Linked DNA regions of Roseateles amylovorans. Each later gene encodes a partner of the first gene's protein in a complex. Links are inferred from orthologs where the notes say so. Each region holds a gene or a part of one and is shown in the gene's direction. Other genes may lie near its edges.

What was found.
Region 2: the proteins of pnp (region 1) and N4261_RS21765 are in contact, whole or in part, in a cryo-EM structure (PDB 9QH0), measured with the Escherichia coli proteins. The link is inferred for Roseateles amylovorans from one-to-one orthologs.

The regions. Positions count from the first base shown.
Region 1 is NZ_CP104562.2:3,562,487-3,565,779, reverse strand. Bases 164-3,147 are described here. They hold pnp (polyribonucleotide nucleotidyltransferase), read left to right. Parts: upstream 164-576; coding sequence 577-2,718; downstream 2,719-3,147. Other genes in these bases: N4261_RS14720 (NAD(P)H-quinone oxidoreductase), read left to right, coding at 2,724-3,147; rpsO (30S ribosomal protein S15), read left to right, coding at 164-320. Also shown: more of rpsO, read left to right, coding at 51-163; more of N4261_RS14720, read left to right, coding at 3,148-3,293. UniProt on the Escherichia coli protein: Involved in mRNA degradation. Catalyzes the phosphorolysis of single-stranded polyribonucleotides processively in the 3'- to 5'-direction. Also involved, along with RNase II, in tRNA processing.
Region 2 is NZ_CP104562.2:5,262,485-5,266,512, forward strand. The notes cover bases 193-3,911. They hold N4261_RS21765 (Rne/Rng family ribonuclease), read left to right. Parts: upstream 193-564; coding sequence 565-3,711; downstream 3,712-3,911. Also shown: N4261_RS21770 (POT-type proton-dependent oligopeptide transporter), read left to right, coding at 3,951-4,028. UniProt on the Escherichia coli protein: Endoribonuclease that plays a central role in RNA processing and decay. Required for the maturation of 5S and 16S rRNAs and the majority of tRNAs. Also involved in the degradation of most mRNAs.

The DNA.
Region 1 (3,293 bases):
TTGGCTATGCCAGCGGACCTTCCGAACCATTCCGGAACAAGGAACGCATCATGTCCATCGCCGATCTGAGCAAGGCTGACATCGTCAAGGCCAACGCCCGCAGCGCCAACGACACGGGATCCCCCGAAGTCCAGGTCGCCCTGCTGACCGCTCGCATCAACGAGCTGACCCCCCACTTCAAGCTGCACGCCAAGGACCACCACGGCCGTCGCGGTCTGCTGAAGATGGTCAACCAGCGCAAGAGCCTGCTGGCCTACCTGAAGAACAAGGACGCAGCCCGCTACACCGCGCTGATCCAGAAGCTGGGTCTGCGCAAGTAATCTGCGCATGAAAGCAAAGAGCCTGTCTGGAGACCCAACAGGCTCTTTGTCGTTTCTGAACGCCCGACCCGCTGCGCGGATTCGGGTGGTTCAATCACCTTGGAGTCGAGTTGACGTGGCGCTGCTGTGTCATTCCAACGCGCTTGGTCGGACGGCCGACGAAGCAGGCGCTCTGGAATGGCATCCCGCCAAACCCAGCTTCACTCCCGGTATTTCGCACCGCACCGCAAGCGGTCGCACAAACTGAGGAGATGCAATGAGCATGTTCAACAAGGTCGTCAAGAGCTTCCAGTGGGGCCCCCATCAAGTCACGATGGAGACCGGCGAGATCGCCCGTCAATCCAGCGGTGCCGTGCTGGTGAACATCGAAGACACCGTGGTGCTGGCCACCGTGGTCGCGAAGTCGGCCCCCAAGGCCGGCCAGGATTTCTTCCCGCTGACCGTCGACTACATCGAGAAGACCTACGCGGCCGGCAAGATCCCTGGCAGCTTCTTCAAGCGTGAAGGCCGTCCCAGCGAGCTGGAGACCCTGACCTCGCGCCTGATCGATCGCCCGATTCGTCCGCTGTTCCCCGAAGGCTTCTTCAATGAAGTCCAGGTCGTCGTTCACACCCTGTCGCTGAATCCGGAAGTCCAGGCCGACATCGCCGCGCTGATCGCCACGAGCGCTGCGCTGTCGATCTCCGGCATCCCGTTCAACGGCCCGATCGGTGCCGCCCGCGTGGGCTACATCAACGGCGAATACGTGCTGAACCCGGGCAAGACCCAACTGCTGGATTCCAAGCTGGATCTGGTGGTTGCCGGCACCGAAGGCGCCGTGCTGATGGTCGAATCCGAAGCCGATCAGCTGAGCGAAGACATCATGCTGGGCGGCGTGGTCTACGGCCATGAGCAAGGTCGCATCGCGATCGCCGCGATCAATGAGCTGGTCCGTGAAGCCGGCAAGGCCTCCTGGGACTGGGTCGCCCCGGCCAAGGACGAGCCGTTCATCGCCAAGGTCACCGCGCTGGCTGAAGAGTCGCTGCGCGCGGCCTACCAGATCCGCTCCAAGCAAGCCCGCACCCAGGCTTGCCGCGATGCCTATTCGCAGGTCAAGGCGGCCCTGACGGCTGAAGGCGTGACCTTCGACGGCGTCGAGGTCGATGGTCTGCTGTTCGAGATCGAAGCCCGCATCGTCCGCAGCCAGATCCTGGCCGGCGAGCCGCGCATCGATGGTCGCGACACCCGCACCGTCCGCCCGATCGAGATCCGCAACAGCGTGTTGCCGCGCGCCCACGGCTCTGCACTGTTCACTCGTGGCGAGACGCAGGCCCTGGTGGCGGCGACGCTGGGTACCGACCGTGACGCGCAAGTCATCGACGCGCTGGCCGGCGAGTACTCCGAGCGCTTCATGCTGCACTACAACATGCCTCCGTTCGCCACCGGCGAAACCGGTCGCGTGGGCAGCCCGAAGCGCCGCGAAATCGGTCACGGCCGCCTGGCCAAGCGCGCGCTGGTCGCGGTGCTGCCGACCAAGGAAGACTTCCCGTACTCGATCCGCGTGGTCTCGGAAATCACCGAGTCCAATGGATCGTCGTCGATGGCGTCGGTCTGCGGCGGCTGCCTGTCGCTGCTGGATGCTGGCGTGCCGCTGAAGGCGCACGTCGCCGGCATCGCCATGGGTCTGATCAAGGATGCCAACCGCTTCGCCGTGTTGACCGACATCCTGGGTGATGAAGATCACCTCGGCGACATGGACTTCAAGGTCGCGGGCACCACCACCGGCATCACCGCGCTGCAGATGGACATCAAGATCCAAGGCATCACCAAGGAAATCATGCAGGTCGCCCTGGCTCAGGCCAAGGAAGCGCGTCTGCACATCCTGGACAAGATGGTCGGTGCGATGGGTTCGGCCAATGCCGAGATCTCGCAGTTCGCGCCTCGCCTGTACACGATGAAGATCAATCCGGAAAAGATCCGTGACGTGATCGGCAAGGGCGGCGCGACCATTCGTGCGCTGACCGAGGAAACCGGCACGCAGATCGACATCGCCGAAGACGGCACGATCACCATCGCCTCCACCGACGGCGCCAAGGCTGAGATCGCCAAGAAGCGCATCGCCGAAATCACCGCTGAAGCCGAAATCGGCAAGGTCTACGAAGGCGCGGTCACCAAGATCCTCGACTTCGGTGCCCTGGTCAACATCCTGCCGGGCAAGGACGGTCTGCTGCACATCAGCCAGATCGCCCATCAGCGCGTCGAGAAGGTGACCGACTTCCTGAGCGAAGGCCAGATCGTCAAGGTCAAGGTCCTCGAGACGGACGAAAAGGGTCGCATCAAGCTGTCGATGAAGGCACTGCTGGACCGTGATGCAGCGCCTCAGCACGCGCACTCGGCACCGGAAGGCCAGGGCGAGTAATCGTCATGAAGGCGATCGCCATCAGCCACCCGGGTGGTCCGGAGGTGTTGCAACTGGTCGAGCGCCCTGATCCCGTCGCCGGGGCAGGGGAGTGCTTGATCCGGGTACACGCCTACGGCATCAACCGTCCTGATGTCCTGCAGCGCAAGGGTGCCTATCCGCCTCCGGCGGGCGCCAGTGACCTGCCGGGTCTGGAGGTGGCGGGTGAGATCGTCTCTGGCGATGCCGCCGCGCTGGCCGAGGCTGGCCTGAAGGTGGGCGATGCCGTCTGCGCGCTGGTCGCGGGTGGTGGCTATGCCGAGCTGTGCGTCGCACCGGTGGTGCAATGCCTGCCGGTGCCGGCCGGCTGGCGCATGGACGAGGCGGCGAGCCTGCCGGAGACCTTCTTCACCGTGTGGAGCAATGTCTTCGAGCGGGCCCGCCTGCAGCCGGGCGAGAGCCTGCTGGTGCATGGCGGCAGCAGCGGCATTGGCGTCACGGCGATCCAGATCGCCAAGGCGCTGGGGTCGACCGTGCTGGTGACCGTCGGCAGTGCGGACAAGGCGAAGGCCTGTCTGGCGCTGGGCGCCGATGTG
Region 2 (4,028 bases), 1.7 Mb from region 1 along the record:
AATTGTTAGTAGGCTGCTCACCACTTTTAGGTAGTGCAACATCCGATGGACCGGGTCGGGTCTCCTCCCCAAGTGAGGCGGCAGTCGAGGTCACCGGATGGAAGAGCAACGTCGTCAGAACCATGTCTGCGCCACCGCTTGAAATGGCGGCGCAGGCAGAACAACAAGGTTTCACGACGCCAGAGCGCCGATGTCGAATCGGCGGGCTGGCGTCAGCGCCCAGGCATTCAGTCCGGATGATTCCCCCAGTCCCCCTCACCCCCCGCCGCTTGCGAGCCCGTCCCGGTAAGACCCGGACGTCAGGCTCCGGCCGTGGGCGGGCCGCGGTGTCGAATTCCTCGACATCGCGCTTGCGGGCCGGAACATCCGGATCGGGGCCTGCGACGCACGCGCCAACGCTGCAGCGCTGAACGGACGATCGGTCCGTTGCTTGCAGTCCAGGGCGATTCCTTCCACGGTTCTCTCGCGTTTCTCGTGCATCGGTCGAATCGCCCGCCGGTCCCTTTCCGGCGGCGGTTCTGATGTATGCGTCCGCGACTCGGGTCCGGACGCGGAGGAGAACTGATGAAACGCATGCTGATCAATGCGACGCAGCAGGAAGAGCGTCGCCTGGCCATCGTCGATGGCCAGAAGCTGATGGACTTCGAGACTGAAATCGAAGGCCGCGAACAGCGCAAGGGCAACATCTACAAGGCGGTCGTGACGCGCGTCGAGCCGTCGCTCGAAGCCTGTTTCGTGGACTACGGCGAGGACCGCCACGGCTTCCTCCCGTTCAAGGAAATCTCCCGCCAGTACTTCCGCGAAGGCGCCGATGTGCGCTCCGCCAAGATCCAGGACGTGATCAAGGAAGGCCAGGAACTGCTGGTCCAGGTGGAAAAGGAAGAGCGCGGCAACAAGGGCGCGGCCCTGACCACCTTCGTCTCGCTGGCCGGCCGCTACCTGGTGCTGATGCCCAACAATCCGCGCGGCGGCGGCGTCTCGCGCCGCATCGAGGGCGAGGATCGGGAAGAGCTCAAGGACGCCCTGGACCAGCTCGAATACCCGAAGGGCATGTCGCTGATCGCCCGCACCGCCGGCATCGGCCGCAGCGCCGCCGAGCTGCAGTGGGACCTGAACTACATGCTCAAGCTGTGGACCGCCATCGATGAGGCGACCCAGGGCAGCAAGGGTGCGTTCCTGATCTATCAGGAGTCGTCGCTGGTGATCCGCGCGATCCGCGACTACTTCACCGCCGACATCGGCGAAATCCTGATCGATACCGACGACATCTTCGAGCAGGCCCAGCAGTTCATGACCCATGTGATGCCGGAGACGGCTCACAAGGTCAAGCGCTACCGCGACGACGCGCCGCTGTTCAGCCGCTTCCAGATCGAACACCAGATCGAGACCGCCTTCAGCCGCACGGTGAACCTGCCGTCCGGCGGCGCCATCGTGATCGACCACACCGAGGCGCTGGTCTCGGTGGACGTCAACTCCGCCCGCGCCACCCGCGGCGGCGACATCGAGGAAACCGCCACCCGCACCAACCTGGAAGCGGCCGACGAGATCGCCCGCCAGATGCGCCTGCGCGATCTGGGCGGCCTGATCGTGGTGGACTTCATCGACATGGAGGAGTCCAAGAACCGCCGCGAGGTCGAACAGCGGCTGCGCGATGCGCTGCGCCAGGACCGTGCCCGCGTGCAGTTCAGCTCCATCAGCAAGTTCGGCCTGCTCGAATTGAGCCGCCAGCGCCTGCGCCCGGCGCTGAGCGAAGGCAGCCACATCACCTGCCCGCGCTGCAACGGCACCGGCCACATCCGCGACACGGAATCCTCCGCGCTGCAGATCCTGCGCATGGTCCAGGAAGAGTCCATGAAGGACAACACCGCCGCCGTGCATGTGCAGGTGCCGGTGGAAGTCACCAGCTTCCTGCTCAACGAGAAGCGCACCGAGATCACCAAGATCGAACTCAAGCAGCGCGTGACCGTGCTGCTGGTGCCCAACAAGCACCTCGAGACGCCGAACTACAAGCTCGAGCGCCTGCGCCATGACGACCCGCGCCTGGAAAACCTGCAGGCCAGCTACACCATGATCGAAGAGCCGCAGGACGAGGTGGGCATCACCCGCCGCGGCGCCGAGAAGAAGAACAAGCAAGAGCCGGTGATCAAGGGCATCCTGCCCGAGCAACCCGCGCCGATGCCGGCCCCCGCCGTCGCGCCGGTCAAGGCCGCCGAGCCGGTGGCAGCCGCTCCCGCACCCACGCCGGCCGCACCGGTCGACGCGGGTGGTGGCTTCTTCGGCTGGATCAAGAAGGTGTTCGGTGGTGCGCCCGCCCCGGCACCCACGCCCGAACCCGAAGCCAAGACCGCCGAGCCGGCCCGCAAGGACCGCGGCGAACGCGGTGAACGCAGCGGCCGGGGTGACCGTGGCGACCGCAACCGCCGTGGCGAACGCGGTGAACGCGGTGAACGTGGCGAGCGTGGTGACCGCGCCGAGCGGGGCGATCGTGGCGAGCAGAAGGCCCGCGACGGCAAGCCGCGCGGCGAAGGCAAGCCGGCACAGGACGGCGCCCAGGCCCGTGGCGAGCGGACGGATCGCGGTGAGCGCACCGAACGTGGCGAGCGCGGTGATCGTCCGGAACGGGGTGACCGTGCCGAGCGGGGTGACCGCAGCGAACGCGGTGACCGTGGCCGTCGCAATGAAGCACGCGCCGACAAGCCCGAACTGGCCGCGGACGCACGTCCCGAGGCCCGCGGCGAGCAGCGCCCGGAGCGTGGCGACCGTGCCGAACGCGGTGAGCGCAGCGACCGCGGCGAAGGCCGTCGTCGTCGTGAGGAGCGCGGCGATCGCCCGGCACGTACCGATGCCAACGGCGTCGTGGCCACGCAGGAGCAACTGCTGCCGGTCGCCGGCGCGGAAGCAGCGGATCTTTCCCAAGCCGCGCACGCTGAATCGCCCACCGCCTTCGCCGACACGCTGCCGGACGGTCTCGCGCTGAACCTGGAAACGGGTGAAGAGCGTCAGGGCCGCCGTCGCCGTCGCCGTGGTGGCCGCGATCGTGGCGCCGAGGGTGCGGAAGGTGCAGTCGAAGGCCAGGAGCTGTCGGCCGATGCCGGCGTGTCCGCCGACGGCGCCGTAGCAACCGACAGCGCCCTGAACGAAGGCGTTGCCGCAGACGGCCAGGAAGCGCCAGTCGGTGAAGACGCCGAAGGCCAGGGTGGACGTCGTCGCCGGGGTCGCGACCGTTATCGCCGCGACCGCCGTGAAGGCGAGCTGGCGGGCACCGAAGGCGCCGAGTCGCAGGACTCGCCGCAGCAGCTGGAACTCGGCGCGGAAGCGTCGGTGCCGGTCGCTGCACCGGCCCCGTCGGCACCTGTGGCGGTGGCCCCTGTGGCCGTCGCACCGGTGGCTGAGCAGGCCGTGGTGACCGCTGCCGCAGCCTCGCCGGCACCGGCACCGGCACCTGTTGCTCAGGCTCCGGCTCCCGCCGCGGTGCCGCGCTTCGAGTTGCCGATCGGCGACCTGAATGCAGTGGCCGAAGGTGCGGGCCTGGTCTGGGTCAACAGCGATGCCGACAAGATCGCCGCCGTGCAGGCTGCGATCGCTGCTGAGCCGGCGCCCGCGCCCCTGGGCCGCGAGCCCGCGCCGGTGGTCGTCAGCGATGACGGTCCGCTGGTGCTGGTGGAGACCCGCAAGGACCTGAACCAGATCAAGCTGCCTTTCGAAGCCTGATCCGACGGGAGCGCCGACCGGCGCTTCCCGTCCGCGCCAGCCGCCGCGGCCACACGCCCGGCGGCTGTTTCTTTGTGGGGTGTCGAAACCGCACCCCGCGCCGATGAACGCTGGCGAGCGCCGGGGATCCTCACCCCTGGATCCAGGCCCTCGACCTTCGAGACGGAGACCCTTCCTTGAGCCACGTTCCCACCGCCGCAGCGCCGCAGAGCGCGTCCGGCCACGCTGCCGCGCCCACGCTGCCGCCGCAGATTCCCTACATCATCGCCAACGAAGGTTGCGAGCGCTTCAGCTTCTACGGCATGCGCAACATCCTG